Regions from separate parts of the Roseateles sp. GW835-FHT13E02 genome, predicted to be linked through region 2. Evidence: predicted binding sites of a transcription regulator. Region 2 holds the regulator's gene; the other holds the start of a gene.
What was found. Region 2 encodes HrcA, which represses chaperone genes, less so after heat shock. Its sites were predicted from a motif close to TTAGCACTCNNNNNNNNNGAGTGCTAA; they were not measured.
Positions count from the first base shown of each region.

Region 1: a site for HrcA is predicted at 4,495-4,521, ahead of rpoH (RNA polymerase sigma factor RpoH). Genes of this name have one in related genera too.

Region 1 is NZ_JBXAGJ010000002.1:307,860-315,215, forward strand. Features, by position in the region: gene AC1Q6P_RS03185 (DUF3429 domain-containing protein) at 1-348, opposite strand, end outside; gene AC1Q6P_RS03190 (DsbC family protein) at 475-1,218, opposite strand; gene AC1Q6P_RS03195 (FAD-dependent monooxygenase) at 1,240-2,352, opposite strand; gene ychF (redox-regulated ATPase YchF) at 2,582-3,673, shown strand; gene AC1Q6P_RS03205 (chemotaxis protein CheW) at 3,897-4,406, shown strand; gene rpoH (RNA polymerase sigma factor RpoH) at 4,568-5,488, shown strand; gene AC1Q6P_RS03215 (SCO family protein) at 5,570-6,241, opposite strand; gene cyoE (heme o synthase) at 6,245-7,165, opposite strand; gene AC1Q6P_RS03225 (COX15/CtaA family protein) at 7,263-7,356, opposite strand, start outside.
Region 2 is NZ_JBXAGJ010000023.1:46,113-53,468, forward strand. Features, by position in the region: gene rapZ (RNase adapter RapZ) at 1-490, opposite strand, end outside; gene recN (DNA repair protein RecN) at 487-2,238, opposite strand; gene AC1Q6P_RS19950 (NAD kinase) at 2,242-3,117, opposite strand; gene hrcA (heat-inducible transcriptional repressor HrcA) at 3,186-4,205, shown strand; tRNA gene AC1Q6P_RS19960 (tRNA-Ile) at 4,418-4,494, shown strand; gene AC1Q6P_RS19965 (hypothetical protein) at 4,605-4,790, shown strand; partial or broken gene AC1Q6P_RS19970 (transposase) at 4,768-5,004, opposite strand; gene AC1Q6P_RS19975 (DUF2249 domain-containing protein) at 5,664-5,966, shown strand; gene AC1Q6P_RS19980 (NnrS family protein) at 5,991-7,211, shown strand; gene AC1Q6P_RS19985 (RrF2 family transcriptional regulator) at 7,248-7,356, shown strand, end outside.

The sequences.
Region 1 (7,356 bases), on a different contig from region 2:
TTGCAAGACCAGGCCGGCATAGGCTGGCATCACCACCGCCACCCAGGCGCCCAGCGAGGGCATGATGCCCCAGACAAAGGGCTGGGCCGTGGCCTCGGGCATGCGAAAAGCAAATCCCCAGTAGATGCCGCCGAGAAATGAGATCACCAAGGCCGCGTAGGCCGAAGTGGCCAGGGTCACGAAGGCATGGGCCTCGAGGTTGCGGTCACCGATCAGCCAGATCAGCACGGCCCCGGCCACAAAGGGCAGGAGGCCCAGATGCCCCAGCTTCAATGCCACCGGGTGCAATGGCAGAGGAGAGAGCGTGTTCATCGGCTTGGGGGGCTCGGCACTAGAGGCGGCAGACATGCAGGGATGCTCCGGGTCAACAAGAATTCAGGGGCCATTCAGCGAGGGCCCCGGCCAGCGGCAAGAAAAAGCGGCTGAAGCCCTGCTGAATCACTCAGCCGCTGCAGCCGCTGCCAGTTGGCTGGCTCAGGACTTGGTGGCGGACACGGCCTGGAGTCGCTTCTCCAACTGCTCGGCCCCCAGGGCGCCCGGCACGCGGCTGCCGTCTTCAAAGAAGATGGCCGGCGTGCCATTGACGTGGAAGCGGCGCATCATGGCCGTATTGCGTTCGATGGCACCATCGTCGCAGGCGGCGAGCGGTTTGACCGGCGCCTTGCCGTCCAACATCCAGCCTTGCCAACTGACCGTAGCGTCCTTGGCGCACCAAATCGAGCGTGCCTTTTCCGCGGAGTCACCACCGAGGATGGGCACCAGAAAGGTGTAGACGGTGATGTCCTTGACGTCTTGCAGGGCGCGTTCGAAGCGCTTGCAGTAGCCACAATTCGGGTCGGCAAACACGGCGATGCGGCGCTTGCCGTTGCCGTTCTTCCAGACCACGGCGTCCTTCAAGGGCAATGCCGCAAAGTCCACCTGGTTGATCTTGTTCAGGCGCTCTTCGGTGAGGTTCTTGCGGGTGCGCAGATCGATCAGCTCGCCCTCGACCAGATAGCTGCCGGTCGGGTCGGTGTAGCGGATCTCGTTGCCGATGCGCACTTCCCACAAACCCGGCAGCGCGCTTTGCCGCACCTCCTCGATCTTGGGCATGCCGGGCAACTTCTCGCCCAGGCTCTTGCGGATCACCGCTTCGTTGGCTGCGGCCACCAAGGGCAGGCTGGCGGCGAGACTCGCCACCGCCAGGGTCTTCAAGTTCAGCATTGTTGTCAGACTCATGGAGAAGAAGTTGGGGAGGTCTCAGGCGCCAAGCGCCCGCGCCGTCAGCCAGCGCTTCAGGGGGGAAAGGGAATTCAAGGTGCTCAGGCCCTGGTTGCGCAAGCGGCGCACCGGGCCCAGATCGCTGGCAAACAGGCGCAGCAAACCGTCGGTGAGCTCGCCCATCGCCCAGGTGTCGAGCTGGCGCTCGCGCACATAGCGGCGCAACAGGCGCTCATCACCCAGAGGGCGCCAGCTCTCGCGCTCGGCCAACACGCGGGCCAAAGCTGCCACGTCCGCCAGACCCAGGTTCAAGCCCTGACCGGCCAAGGGATGCACCAGATGCGCGGCGTCACCCAGCAAAACCCAGCCCGGGCCCTGCATGGGTTCGGCCCGCGCCAAGGCCAGCGGCCATGCAGCGCGCCCGCTGGCCAGACGCAGAGGTCCGACCTCGGGCCCGCAGATCTCGTTCAAAGCGGCTTCGAAGCTGTTTTCATCGAGCGCCAGGAGTTCCTCGGCCCGGGCCTCCGGCACCGACCAGACCAAGCCATAGGAGGCCCCCGCCTCGGGCGCGGCAATCGGCAGCAAGGCCAGCACATCGGGCGAGCGGAACCACTGCCGCGCCACCCCTTGGTGCGGCCGATCACTGCACAGACGCGCAGCGATGCCTCGCTGACCGTAGCTGTTGACCTCAAATTTCACACCCAGCTCGGCCCGCGCGGCTGAGGCCCGGCCCTCGCACAAGGCCGTCAAGGCCGCCGGCACCGGCGCGTCCACCACCTGCACATGGGGCGAAAAGCGCAGGGCGACCGCCAGCTGTTGCTCCAGCGCACCAGCGTCGACGATGAAAGCCAGCTCGGACACGCCCTGACTCCAGGCCGAGAACTCGAGCAGTGAGCCCGGCGCATCGCCGTGAATCTTCATGTCGTAGACCGGGCTGAGGGCGCTGGGCGGCAAGGAATCCCAAACTTTGAGCTCGCGAAGCAGGCGCACGGCCGCAGCGTTGAGCGCGTAGCTGCGAACGTCCTCCCGCTGGGCGGGCGTGGCTTCGGCGCTGCCGAGCAGGGCCACGCGCAGGCCCTGGGCCCCGAGGGCCAAGGCCAGGCAGCGACCGACGCAGCCGCTGCCACGCACCAGGACGTCATATGTTTGCATCGCGGCATTGTAGGCAGGCCCGGCCAGGCCTGCGGCGAGTGGGGAAGCTGCTTTTGCACGCCCGACTCGGCCGGCCGGAGCGGCGCCGGCGCAGCGCGGCTCCGCATTGGCCTAAAATCGCGCCCAGCTTCGAGCCGGCGGCCGCCCCATCGGCTCAGCCCGGCTCCCAGACCGCCTTGTTCAGCGGCCGCAACCGCGGCCTCCAACCCAGCTCCCCAGAAAGCCCTCCATGAGCCTCAAATGCGGCATCGTCGGCCTGCCCAATGTCGGCAAGTCCACCCTGTTCAATGCCTTGACCAAGGCCGGCATCGCCGCCGAGAACTATCCCTTCTGCACCATCGAACCCAATGTCGGTGTGGTGGAACTGCCGGACCCGCGCCTGCAGGCCCTGGCCGAGATCGTCAAGCCCGAGCGCATCCTGCCGGCCATCGTCGAGTTCGTGGACATCGCCGGCCTGGTGGCCGGTGCCTCCAAGGGTGAAGGCCTGGGCAACCAGTTCCTCTCACACATCCGCGAAACCGACGCCATCGTCAATGTGGTGCGCTGCTTCGAAGACCCGAACGTGATCCACGTGAACGGCAAGGTCGACCCGATCGCTGACATCGAGGTGATCCAGACCGAACTCTGCCTGGCCGACCTGGGCACGGTCGAGAAAAGCCTGCACCGCTACAACAAGGTGGCCCGCGCCGGTGACAAGGACGCCATCGCCTTGGTCAAGGTGCTGGAACGCTGCCAGGCCTCGCTGGACCAGGCCAAGCCGGTGCGCACCATCGAATTCAGCAAGGAAGAGCAGGCCATCCTCAAGCCCCTGTGCCTGATCACGGCCAAGCCGGCCATGTTCGTGGGCAACGTGGCCGAAGACGGCTTCGAGAACAACCCCTTCCTGGACCGCCTGAAAGAGTACGCCGCCGCCCAGAACGGCCCGGTGGTCGCCATCTGCGCCAAGACCGAAGCCGAACTGTCGGAAATGAGCGACGAAGACCGCGCCATGTTCCTGGCCGAAATGGGCCAGGACGAACCGGGCCTGAACCGCCTGATCCGCGCCGGTTTCAGCCTGCTGGGCCTGCAGACCTACTTCACCGCCGGCGTGAAGGAAGTGCGCGCCTGGACCATCCACAAGGGCGACACCGCCCCGCAGGCGGCTGGTGTGATCCACACCGATTTCGAACGCGGCTTCATCCGCGCCCAGACCATCGCCTTCGAAGACTTCATCACCTTCAAGGGCGAACAAGGGGCCAAGGACGCCGGCAAGATGCGCGCCGAAGGCAAGGAATACGTGGTCAAGGATGGCGACGTGCTCAATTTCCTCTTCAACGTCTGAGCCGGGACCTGCGCCCCCCCCGACAACAGCCCCGCCCTGGCGGGGTTTTTTTCTGGGCGACAGCCGCACCGCGCCGAAGCGCTTCAGGCCATGGGGGAAATTACCCGGCCCGGTGGTAGCAGATCGAGCGATGGCGCGGCGCACAATGGTTGCAAAATGGACCTGAGACGTTCAGCACCGACTGGCCCTCTTCCGACTTCACCGCAGACAAGCCCACCGATCCATGAGCTCAAACGAACTGGTTCCCTCCTCTGGTGCCCAAGCCCTGCAGCCCACCGGCGGCCAGGCCCGACATGACACGCGGCAATTCCTGACCTTCCGCATCGGTGGCGAGGAATACGGCATCGACATCCTGCGCGTGCAGGAAATCCGCTCCTACGAGCCGCCCACCCGCGTCGCCCATTCGCCCGATTTCATCAAGGGCGTGGTCAATCTGCGCGGCGTCATCGTGCCCATCGTCGACCTGCGCATGCGCCTGGGTCAAAGCGGCGAGTACAACGCCTTCACCGTGGTGATCGTGCTCAATGTGGCGCAGCGCATCGTCGGCGTGGTGGTGGATTCGGTCTCCGATGTGCTGGAACTCAGCGCCGAGGAAATCAAGCCGCGGCCTGAAGTGGCGGCGGCGCTGGACGCCCGCTTCATCACCGGTCTGGGCAAGATCGGCGAGCGCATGCTGATCCTGCTGGACATCGACACCATGGTCGTCAGCCCCGATTTCGGCCTGCTGGATTGATGCAAGCGACTGAGACGCCGCTCTAAGTTAGCGGGCGCACTCACCAGAAAGCGCATATTCATGCACTTTTCGGAATAACCCCAGCGATTTGGCACTCACTAAACGAGAGTGCTAATATTGACCACATGGAACCGCTGAGGTTCGGCTTGCGAAAGAAAGCGATGACTTTGTCTACACCCACTGCTCTGACGGTCCGTGACCCCTGGTCGCTGGTGCCCTCGCTCGGCAACCTGGATGCATACATCTCCGCCGTCAACCGCCTGCCCCTGCTGACCCCGGAAGAGGAAAGCTCGGCCGCCCGCCGTCTGCGTGACAGCGGCGATCTCGAGGCCGCGGGCCGCCTGGTGCTCTCGCACCTGCGCCTGGTGGTGTCGATCTCGCGTCAGTACCTGGGCTACGGCCTGCCCCAGGGCGACCTGATCCAGGAAGGCAATGTCGGCCTGATGAAGGCCGTCAAGCGCTACGACCCGGACCAGGGCGTGCGTCTGGTCAGCTATGCCATGCATTGGATCAAGGCCGAGATCCACGAATACGTGCTGCGCAACTGGCGCATGGTCAAAGTCGCCACGACCAAGGCCCAGCGCAAGCTGTTCTTCAATCTGCGCTCGATGAAGCACAGCATGAAGGAAGACCAGGCCGACGACCAAACCCACCGCAACAGTCTCAGCGAAGCGCAGCTGGCCCATGTGGCGCGCGAACTGAACGTCAAGCCGGAAGAAGTGCTGGAGATGGAAACCCGCATGTCCGGCGGCGATGTGGCGCTCGAGCCGCAAAGCGACGAGGACGGCGAGAGCTTCGCTCCCATTGCCTACCTGGCCGACGACAGCCAGGAGCCGACCCGCGTGCTGGAAGCCCAGGCACGCGACGAGCTGGCCGGCGACGGCATCAGCCGCGCGCTGGAAGCCCTGGACGAGCGCAGCCGCCGCATCGTCGAGGAGCGCTGGCTCAAGGTCAACGACGATTCGTCCGGCGGCATGACCCTGCATGAGCTGGCGGCCGAGTACGGCGTGTCGGCCGAGCGCATCCGCCAGATCGAAGTGGCGGCCATGAAGAAGATGCGCAAGGCACTCACTCCGGCCTGATCCGACCCGCCCGCCATGAAAAACGGCCCCTACCGGGGCCGTTTCTTTTTGGCGTGGCGAAGCGCCAGCTGGCTTCGAGCTTCAGCGCTTCTCCGCCAGCAACAGCTTGATGTCGTCGGCCAGCGCTTGCGCGCCCGAGCCATAGCGCGAGAACACGCGCACCCGGCCTTCGGGGTCGAAGATGAAGCTGGCCGCGGTGTGGTCCAGGGTGTAGCTTTCGGGGGTCTTGCCAGGCACCTTGGCGTAATACACCTTGAACTCCTTGGCCGCCGCCTTGGTCTGCTCTTCGCTGCCCCGCAGGGCCACAAAACTGGGATCGAAGCTGGCCATATAGGCCTTGAGCAAGGCGGGGGTGTCGCGCTCGGGGTCGACGGAGACGAACACGCCCTGCACGCGCTCGCCATCGGCGCCCAACGAGCGCTTGACTTCGGCCAGCTCGGCCATGGTGGTGGGGCAGACATCTGGGCATTGGGTGTAGCCAAAGAACACCACCACCACCTTGCCCTTGAAATCGGCCAGGCTGCGGCTGCGGCCGTCCTGATCGGGCAGGTTGAGGTTGCGCGCGTACTCGGCGCCGGTCAGGTCCACGCCCTTAAAGGCCAGCTTGCTGGAGCCCCCCAGGCCCAGCTGGTCACAAGCGGCCAGGCTGCCCAGCAGTGCAAAGGCCAGGCCGGTGGCGGCCAGGCTGCGGCGGCTCAAGCCCTTGGGCGAGGGCAAGGGCGAAGAAGAGGTGGAGTTCGTCGTGCGTTTCATGGCTCAAGCGCCCGAGGGCAGCAAATAGTGGTCGAGCAGCAAGGCCGCAAACAGCAGCGACAGATGCCAGATCGAGAAGCGGAAGGTGGCGCGGGCCAGCTCGTCTGAGTAGCCACGCCACAGCTTCCAGGCGTAACCACAAAAGCCCAGACCCAAGGCCAAGGCACTGGCCAGGTAGATCCAGCCACTCATGCCGGTCAGGAAGGGCAGCAAGGTCGCGGCCAGCAAGATCCAGGTGTAGAGAAAGATCTGCAATCGCGTGTATTCACCGCCATGGGTGACGGGCAGCATGGGCAGGCCGGACTTGCGGTAATCCTCAACCCGGTACAAGGCCAGAGCCCAGAAATGCGGCGGCGTCCACAGAAAGATGATCAGGCAGAGGATCAGTGCCTCCGGCCCCACTTCGCCCCGCAGCGCAGCCCAGCCCAGCACCGGCGGCATGGCGCCCGAGGCACCGCCGATGACGATGTTCTGCGGTGTCATGGGCTTGAGGATGACGGTGTAGATGACGGCATAGCCGACAAATGTGGCAAAGGTCAGCCACATGGTCAGCGGATTGACCCAGACCCACAGAATCGCCGAGCCGATGCCGCACAGCAGGGCTGAAAAGCTCAGCGTCTGCGCGCGGCTCAGCTGGCCCTTGGCCGTGGCGCGCCAGGCGGTGCGCTTCATCTTGGCATCGATCTGCTGCTCGATCAGGCAGTTGAAGGCCGCAGCCGCACCGGCCACCAGCCAGATGCCCACGGTGGCCGCGCCGATGCTGATCCACTGCGCGCCGCTGGGCATGCCGGGCACGGCCAGGGCCATGCCGATGACGGCGCAAAACACGATCAGCTGCACCACCCGTGGTTTGGTCAGTTGGTAGAACTGCTGCCAGCGCGAGGCGGTGGGCGCGGCAGCGGTGACGGAGGGCGTAGAAGACATAAGGGATCAGGGTATCGGGATTCGGGGGCTGAGCAGCAATCTGCGCAAACAATTTTCAGCGTGGCTCCCGCGCGCAGAGCCATCGAGGGCAGCGGCGCTAAGCCGCCACAGGCCGGATCGGCAGGGCCTGCAGCCGCACCGAGCGCTGGCCTTGCTCGATCTGGGCCAGCAGCGCCGCCAGCAGCGTCAAC
Region 2 (7,356 bases):
GCATCTCGCGTTCCAGCTCGATGGCTTCCAGCAGGGCGCGGTGGCCGTTGTCCGAGCCACCGTGGCCGCCGCGGGTGCGCGATTCGCCGCCGTCCAGCTCGCCGAACTGGCTGGTCTCGTCGATGCGCAGCGGGTGGGGGCGGCGCGTTTCCGAGAAGCGCCGCATCAGGGTCTCGGTGTTGGCATCCAGAAAGATCGAGCGGATGGACACGCCCGAGGCGCGCAGTTGCTTGAACAGGGGCAGCAGCAGGGGCAGGGAGCCGGCGCTGCGCACATCGACCGCAATCGCCACGCGGCGCTCGCCGCGCTGGGCTTCGAGCTTGAGGAAGTCCAGCAGCAGCTCGGCCGGCAGGTTGTCCACGCAGAAGAACTCGGCATCTTCCAGCGCATGCATGGCCAGCGACTTGCCGCCGCCGGACATGCCGGTCACCAGGACCACCGAGCTGGCTTCGGCTTGGGCGGCATCGTAGGGGGATGTCGTCGTGCTCATGAACGTGCTTTCTTGGCCTTGCCGGCGGAAGGAGAAGAGGGGGAAGAGAGTGAAGAAGGGCTCGTGTTCGCTGCGTCCAGGGCCGACAGGTCCAGCATCTCCTGGGCATGGGCCTGGGCGGCCGAGGAGAGCCGCTCGCCGCCCAGCATGCGCGCGATTTCGGCCACGCGGGTTTCGCCCAGCACCGGCTGTACATCGCTGCAAGTCTGGCCGCCGCGCAAGGCCTTGGCCACCACCAGATGGTGGTCGGCACAGGCCGCCACCTGGGGCAGGTGGGTGACGGCCAGCACCTGGCGGCTGCGGCCCAGCTGCTTCATCAGCCGGCCTACGGTTTCGGCCACGGCGCCGCCGACGCCGGCGTCGATTTCGTCAAAGATCAAGGTGCCCACGCCGGCATTCACGCCGGTGCCGGTCTTCTGGCAGGTGGTCACGGCAATCGCCAGGGCGATGCGCGAGAGCTCGCCGCCCGAGGCCACCTTGGCCAGCGGCCGCGGTGCGCTGCCGGCATGGCCGGCCACCAGGAACTCGGCCGACTCCTGGCCGTAGCTTTGCGGTTGTTCCTGCGGCAGCAGGGCGATGTCGAACTGGCCACCGTTCATGCCCAGCAGCTGCATGGCGGCGGTGACGGCGCTGGCCAGGGCCGGGGCTGCTTTGGCGCGCGCCGCGCTGACCCGGCGGGCCTCGGCATCAAAGGCCTTGCGGGCTGCGGCCAGGCTGGTTTGCAGGGCGGCCAGATCGGTGGCGGCGTCCAGCGCGGCCAGCTCCTCGCGCCACTGCGCATGCAGGGCCGGCAGCTCCTGCGGCGGGCGGCGGTAGCGGCGGGCCAGGGTCAGCCAGGCGGAGACGCGCTCGTCCAGCTCTTCCATGCGGCCGGGTTCACCATCGGCCTTGTGCAGATAGGCGCTGAGGGTGTGGCTGGCGTCCTGGATCTGGGCCTGGGCGCCGCGCAGGGCTTCCACGGCCGGGGCCAGGCGGGCGTCGTACTCGAGCACATCTTCCAGCCGGTCCAGTGCGTCGCCGGTCAGGCCTTCGGCCGTGCTGTCCTCGGCTTCGCTGAGCGCGTTCAGCGCGGCGCGCACCGCGTCGAGCAGCGATTGCGCATGCGAGAGCCGCTGGTGCTCGGCATTGAGTTCGTCCCACTCGTCGGCGCCCGGGGCCAGGCGGTCGATCTCGCCGATCTGCCAGGCCAGGCGTTCGCGCTCGCTGAGCAGCTCGTTCTGGCGTGTCTGCGCGGCGTCCAGCGCTTCGCTGGCGCGCTTCCAGTCGGCGAATGCGGCGGCCAGGGGGCGGGTGTCGAGGTCGGCGTACTGGTCCAGCAGCTCGCGCACCGAGGCCGGGCGGGTCAGGCCTTGCCAGGCGTGCTGGCCGTGGATGTCCAGCAGGCGGTCGGCCAGCTCGCGCAGCTGGCTCACGGTGGCGGCGCTGCCATTGATCCAGGCGCGGCTCTTGCCTTGGCTGTCGATCACGCGGCGCAGCAGCAAGCTGGCGCCCTCGGATTCAAAACCGGCTTCGTCCAGCCAGCCGCTCAGGTGCGCGGGGCAGTCAAACTCGGCCGAGATCTCGGCGCGCGCCGCGCCTTCGCGCACCACGCCGGCATCGCCGCGCTGGCCCAGGGCCAGCTGCAGCGCGTCGATCAGGATGGACTTGCCGGCGCCGGTTTCGCCGGTCAGCACCGAGAAACCGGCGCCGAAATCGAGTTCCAGCTCGGGCACGATGACGAAGTCACGCAGACTCAGGCGTCGCAACATGGTTCAGCTCACCCCTTCATACCAGCGCAGCTTGCGGCGCAGGGTGGCGTAATAGCTCCAGCCCTTGGGGTGCAGGAAGCAGACCTGGTGGGCCGAGCGGCGCACGGTGATGCGGTCGCCGTGCAGCAGGCTGGCCAGGCTTTGCATATCGAAATTGACGCTGGCATCGCGGCCGGCCACGATCTCCATGCGCACCTCGCCGGTGTCCGGCAGCACGATGGGCCGGTTGGACAGCGTGTGCGAGGCAATCGGCACCAGCAGCCAGCCGCCGATGCTGGGGTGCATGATGGGGCCGCCGGCCGAGAGGGCGTAGGCGGTGGAGCCGGTGGGCGAGGCGACGATCACGCCATCCGCCCGCATATTGGCCACGAACTCGTCGCCCACATCGATGCGCAGCTCCACCATGCTGGCGGTGGCGCCGCGGCTGACCACCACATCGTTCAGGGCCAGGCCGTCGAAGATGCTCTCGCCATCGCGCCAGACCGAGCCTTCCAGCATGGAGCGCTTTTCGGTTTCGAAATCGCCGTCCAGAATCGGCGCCAGCGCTTCCTGAAACTTCTCCAGCGAGATGTCGGTGATGAAGCCCAGCCGGCCCTGGTTGATGCCCACCAGCGGGATGCCATGCGGCGCCATCTCGCGCGCGAAACCGAGCATGGTGCCGTCACCGCCGACGACGATGGCCAGGTCGCAGCGCGAGCCCAGCTCCTCGGTCGTCAAGGCCTCGAAGGCCGTCATGCCGGTGTTGAGGGCGGTTTCGCTTTCGAGGGAAACATCGAGGCCTTGCCGCATCAGAAAATCGGCAATCTCCTCCAGAATCGGGCGTATGCCGCGGGCCTGGTGTTTGCCGACGATTGCCACATGTTGGAAACGTTTGGCCATAGCGAAGAATTACACCACAGCACTATGTCAGTCCGCTGAAGGCGGGCGCCAGTCCCTACAATGCCGCCATGCTCGACGAGCGATCCAAATCCCTGCTGAAAACCCTGGTCGAACGCTATATCGCGGACGGCCAACCTGTCGGTTCCCGCACCCTGTCCAAAGCCTCGGGTCTGGAGCTGAGCCCTGCCACCATCCGCAATGTGATGGCCGATCTGGAAGAGCTGGGCCTGATCGCCAGCCCCCACACCAGCGCCGGCCGCATCCCCACGGCGCGCGGCTACCGCCTCTTTGTCGACACCATGCTGACCGCCCAGCCCGGCCTGGTGGTGCCCGATGACCGGCCGATCGAGGCCCAGATCCAGCCCGACCAGCCCCAGCGCGTGATCGCCAGCGCCGCGCATCTGCTGTCCAGCCTGTCCAATTTCGTCGGCGTGGTCACCGCGCCGCGCAAGCCCAGCGTCTTCCACCACATCGAGTTCCTGCGCCTGGGCGAGCGCCGTGTGCTGGTCATCATGGTCTCGCCCGATGGCGATGTGCAGAACCGCGTCATCTTCACCGCCCAGGACCACAGCCAGGCCGAGCTGGCCGAGGCCAGCAACCGCCTCAACGCCAGCTACGCCGGCCTGAGCCTCGAGGCCGTGCGCGAGCGCCTCAAGAGCGAGGTGGACCAGCTGCGCAGCGAAATCTCCGGCCTGATGAGCGCCGCGGTCCAGGTGGGCAGCGAAGCCATGGCCGACGAGCAGGAGCGCGTCATCATCTCCGGCGAGCGCAATCTGCTCACCGTGCAGGACTTCTCCAACGACATGGGCAGCCTGCGCCGCCTGTTCGATATGTTCGAGCAGAAGACCCAGTTGATGCGCCTGCTCGATGTCTCCAGCCGCGCCGAGGGCGTGCGCATCTACATCGGCGGCGAAAGCCAGGTCGTGCCCTTCGAAGAGCTGTCCATCGTCTCCTCGCCCTACGAGGTCAACGGCCAGGTCGTCGGCACCCTGGGCGTCATCGGCCCCACCCGCATGGCCTACGACCGCATGATCCAGATCGTGGACATCACCTCGAGGATGGTGAGTCAGGCGCTGTCGCAGAAATGAGGGGCGGGCGCGTACCCCGCGCGTGGTGAATGAGTGAACGGGTGAACAGGTGAACACCTGCGGGTCAGGCTGCTTCACCATTCACGACTCGCGATTCACGAGCCCCTTGGGGCCCCAGCCCTCGCCCGCAGCTCCCCCCTATACAATCGCGGGCTTCGCCGGTGCAAGGCCGGCGATTTTTCCTTTTCTCCAAGGGTCGCAAGTCCCCCGGGGGGCCGTTAGCTCAGTTGGTTAGAGCAGGGGACTCATAATCCCTTGGTCACAGGTTCAAGTCCTGTACGGCCTACCAAGTATTCATGCGGGTTTGCGGGCGATTTCTTCGCTCCGCTGCGCACCGAAAAGTACCCAAAGGTACAAATTCGGTACAGTGGTCAGGGACAGTGCCAATCGAGAGCCTGCATGCCTACCATCGTCAAGACCGAATCAGGGAACTGGAAAGCCGTCATCCGCAAGACCGGCTTCCCCACTGCCACCAAGACTTTCCGCCTCAAGCGTGATGCTGAGGACTGGGCGCGACGCGCCGAGGATGAGATGGTGCGCGGTCTCTACGTCAAACGGGCGCCACCTCTCGTTCCAGTTCCTTGATGCGCTGAGCCTCCGCAGTCGAGACACCGTCTCGCTGGCCGGCATCGACCTCGTGCTGTTTCACCCAAGTGTGCAAGGTCTGCGGCACGCAGCCGATCTTGTCGGCGATGGATTCGATGGCCGCCCACTGCGACGGGTGTTCTGCTCGGTGCTCCAGCACCATGCGCACGGCACGCTCACGCACCTCGGGCGAAAACTTCGGGGACTTCTTCATGGCTCCATTCTCCAGAGTTGGAGCCTCCTCGAAACCCGGGGCGATTCACTGGCCACAATTAACCGGTGCGCTTGCCGGGCCAGATCATCTCGTTGGTCCTGGTCGGAAGGTATTCCAATTTTGCAAACCCCTCTTGCCGGATGAGGTGGGAGCAGTGTCAGCCTGGCACACCTTGGCAAGGGCGCTGCTGTAAGCCTCCTGCGTCTGCTGCTGCTGTTGGCTACCAAGATCCAACTGCGCGGGAGCCTCCTGGAGCCGCGCTGCAGTGCCGGCATGCGCGCGGCGATCTGCCTCGAGCTCGACACGCTGCTCGTCTTTCCCCGGTGCGCCGCGGCGAGCTCTTCCAGCAGACGTTGGAGGCCATTACGCGCTGCGTTGGCATCCGGGTGCGTCGCGGCGGCTTCGCGTTGCAGTCGTTCGCCCTCGCAAGCGTTGGTTTGACAGCATTCTGAAAGTTGAGGGACTACTGCCCGCAGTTTTGCGCGAAGGGCTGTCTCGCTTGTCTTCCGCTCCGACAAGGACTCGCCGTGCACATCGCATCGTATTCCGTTCGCTGAAGTGCATGGCGGCGAAACAGAAGATGCATTTTATATGTTGCTTTACGGATCGGGTTGCGAAACAATAGATTCATTGTGAATGCAACTTATTAGGGATCTCGCATGAACATCGACTCCGACCACTGCGCCGTGCCGGCCAGACACTCCGTTATTGATGTGCGACTGGTTGCCCCGGCGCAGCGCCACGTCCTGATCTTCCGGCACTTTGAAAGCTTGCCGGTCGGCGCTTGGTTCGAGCTACACAGCGACCATGAACCTGTTCCGTTGAGGCAGCAGTTCCAGTCCTTGTGGCCCGGTCAGTTCGATTGGGAGGTTTTGGATGCTGGTCCGACGCAATGGCGTCTTCGTATCGGTCGGCGCTTGGTGGCCCAGAGTTGCTGCGGTTGCTGCAGCGGCGCCCGCTGAGCGAAGCGGCAGGAGGAGAGCAGGATGGGCACTGTGTTCGTTCAGTTGCAGGAGCCGCCTCGGCGGCACCGATCCGGCCAGGGGTTGGCGCTCTGGGATCTGGGCTTTCGGCCGTTTTATCTGTTGGCCGCCTTGCTGGCCATGCTGTCCGTGCCTTTGTGGGCGCTGCAATTCAGCGGCTTGCTGGCCAGTGGAGGTCTGCGCGGTTCAGCCTGGCATGCCCATGAGATGGTGTTCGGCTATGCCTTGGCCATCGTGATCGGTTTTTTGTTCACGGCCGGTCGAAACTGGTCGGGGCGGGCCACGCCGACGGGCCGCCCTTTGATGGCGCTGGCGGCGCTCTGGGTGCTCGCCCGCGTGCTGGTGCTGACGCCTTGGCTGTGGGCCTCGCTGGCGGTCAATGTGGCCGTGCCTTGGCTGGCGGCTTGGGGCTTGTGGCGTGCCCTGCACGCAGGCGGCAACCGGCGGAATTACTTCTTTGTCGGCTTGCTGCTGGCCCTGGGCTTGGCCACCGCTGCTTTACATCTCGGGCAGTTGGGCCTGTGGGCCGAGCTTCAGCTGCCGGTGGCACCTTTTCAAGGCCTGGGCTTGCCCTTTGCGCTCGATTTGCTCTTGTTCATGATTGCCGTCATGGCCGGCCGAGTGCTGCCCATGTTCTCCAACAATGGTGTGCCCGGCATGAACGCGCGCCGTGAGCCTCGCCTGGAGCGCGTCGCACTGGCGGCGCTGCTGCTGCTGGCCGCCTGCGACGCACTGGGCTTGAGTGGCCCCGTGATGCTTCTGGCGCTGCTGCCGGCTTTGCTGGCGCACAGCTTGCGCTTCGCGCTCTGGCAGCCTTGGAAGACCCTGGGCAACCCTTTGGTCTGGGTGCTGCACGCGGCCTACGCTTGGCTCTTGCTGCACCTGGCTCTGCGTGCAGCGGCGACCCTGGACTGGCTGCCCGCGGCCTCTGCGACCCATGCCCTGACGGTGGGCCTGATCGGACTGATGACCCTGGGCATGATCACGCGCACCGCCCTCGGGCACACGGGTCGGCCGCTGAAAGCTGGGCCGGTGGAGACGGCGGCCTACTTGGCCTTGCTTGCGGCCGCAGTGCTGCGGGTGTTTCTGCCGCTGCTGCTGCCGGCGGCCTTGCTATGGGCGGTCTGGCTGTCTGCCCTGTGCTGGACCTTGGCATTTGCCCTGTATTTGTGGCGTTATGGTCCCATGCTTCTGCGGCCCAGGGTTGATGGGCTTCCCGGATGAGTACATGGCCCCGTTCAAAACCAACAAGGATCAGCCATGCGCTTGACCACCATGACCGACTACGCCTTGCGCATGCTGATCTATTTGGGTCAGCAACCCGATCGGCTCTGCACCACGGCTGAGATCGCTCAGGCCTATGACATCT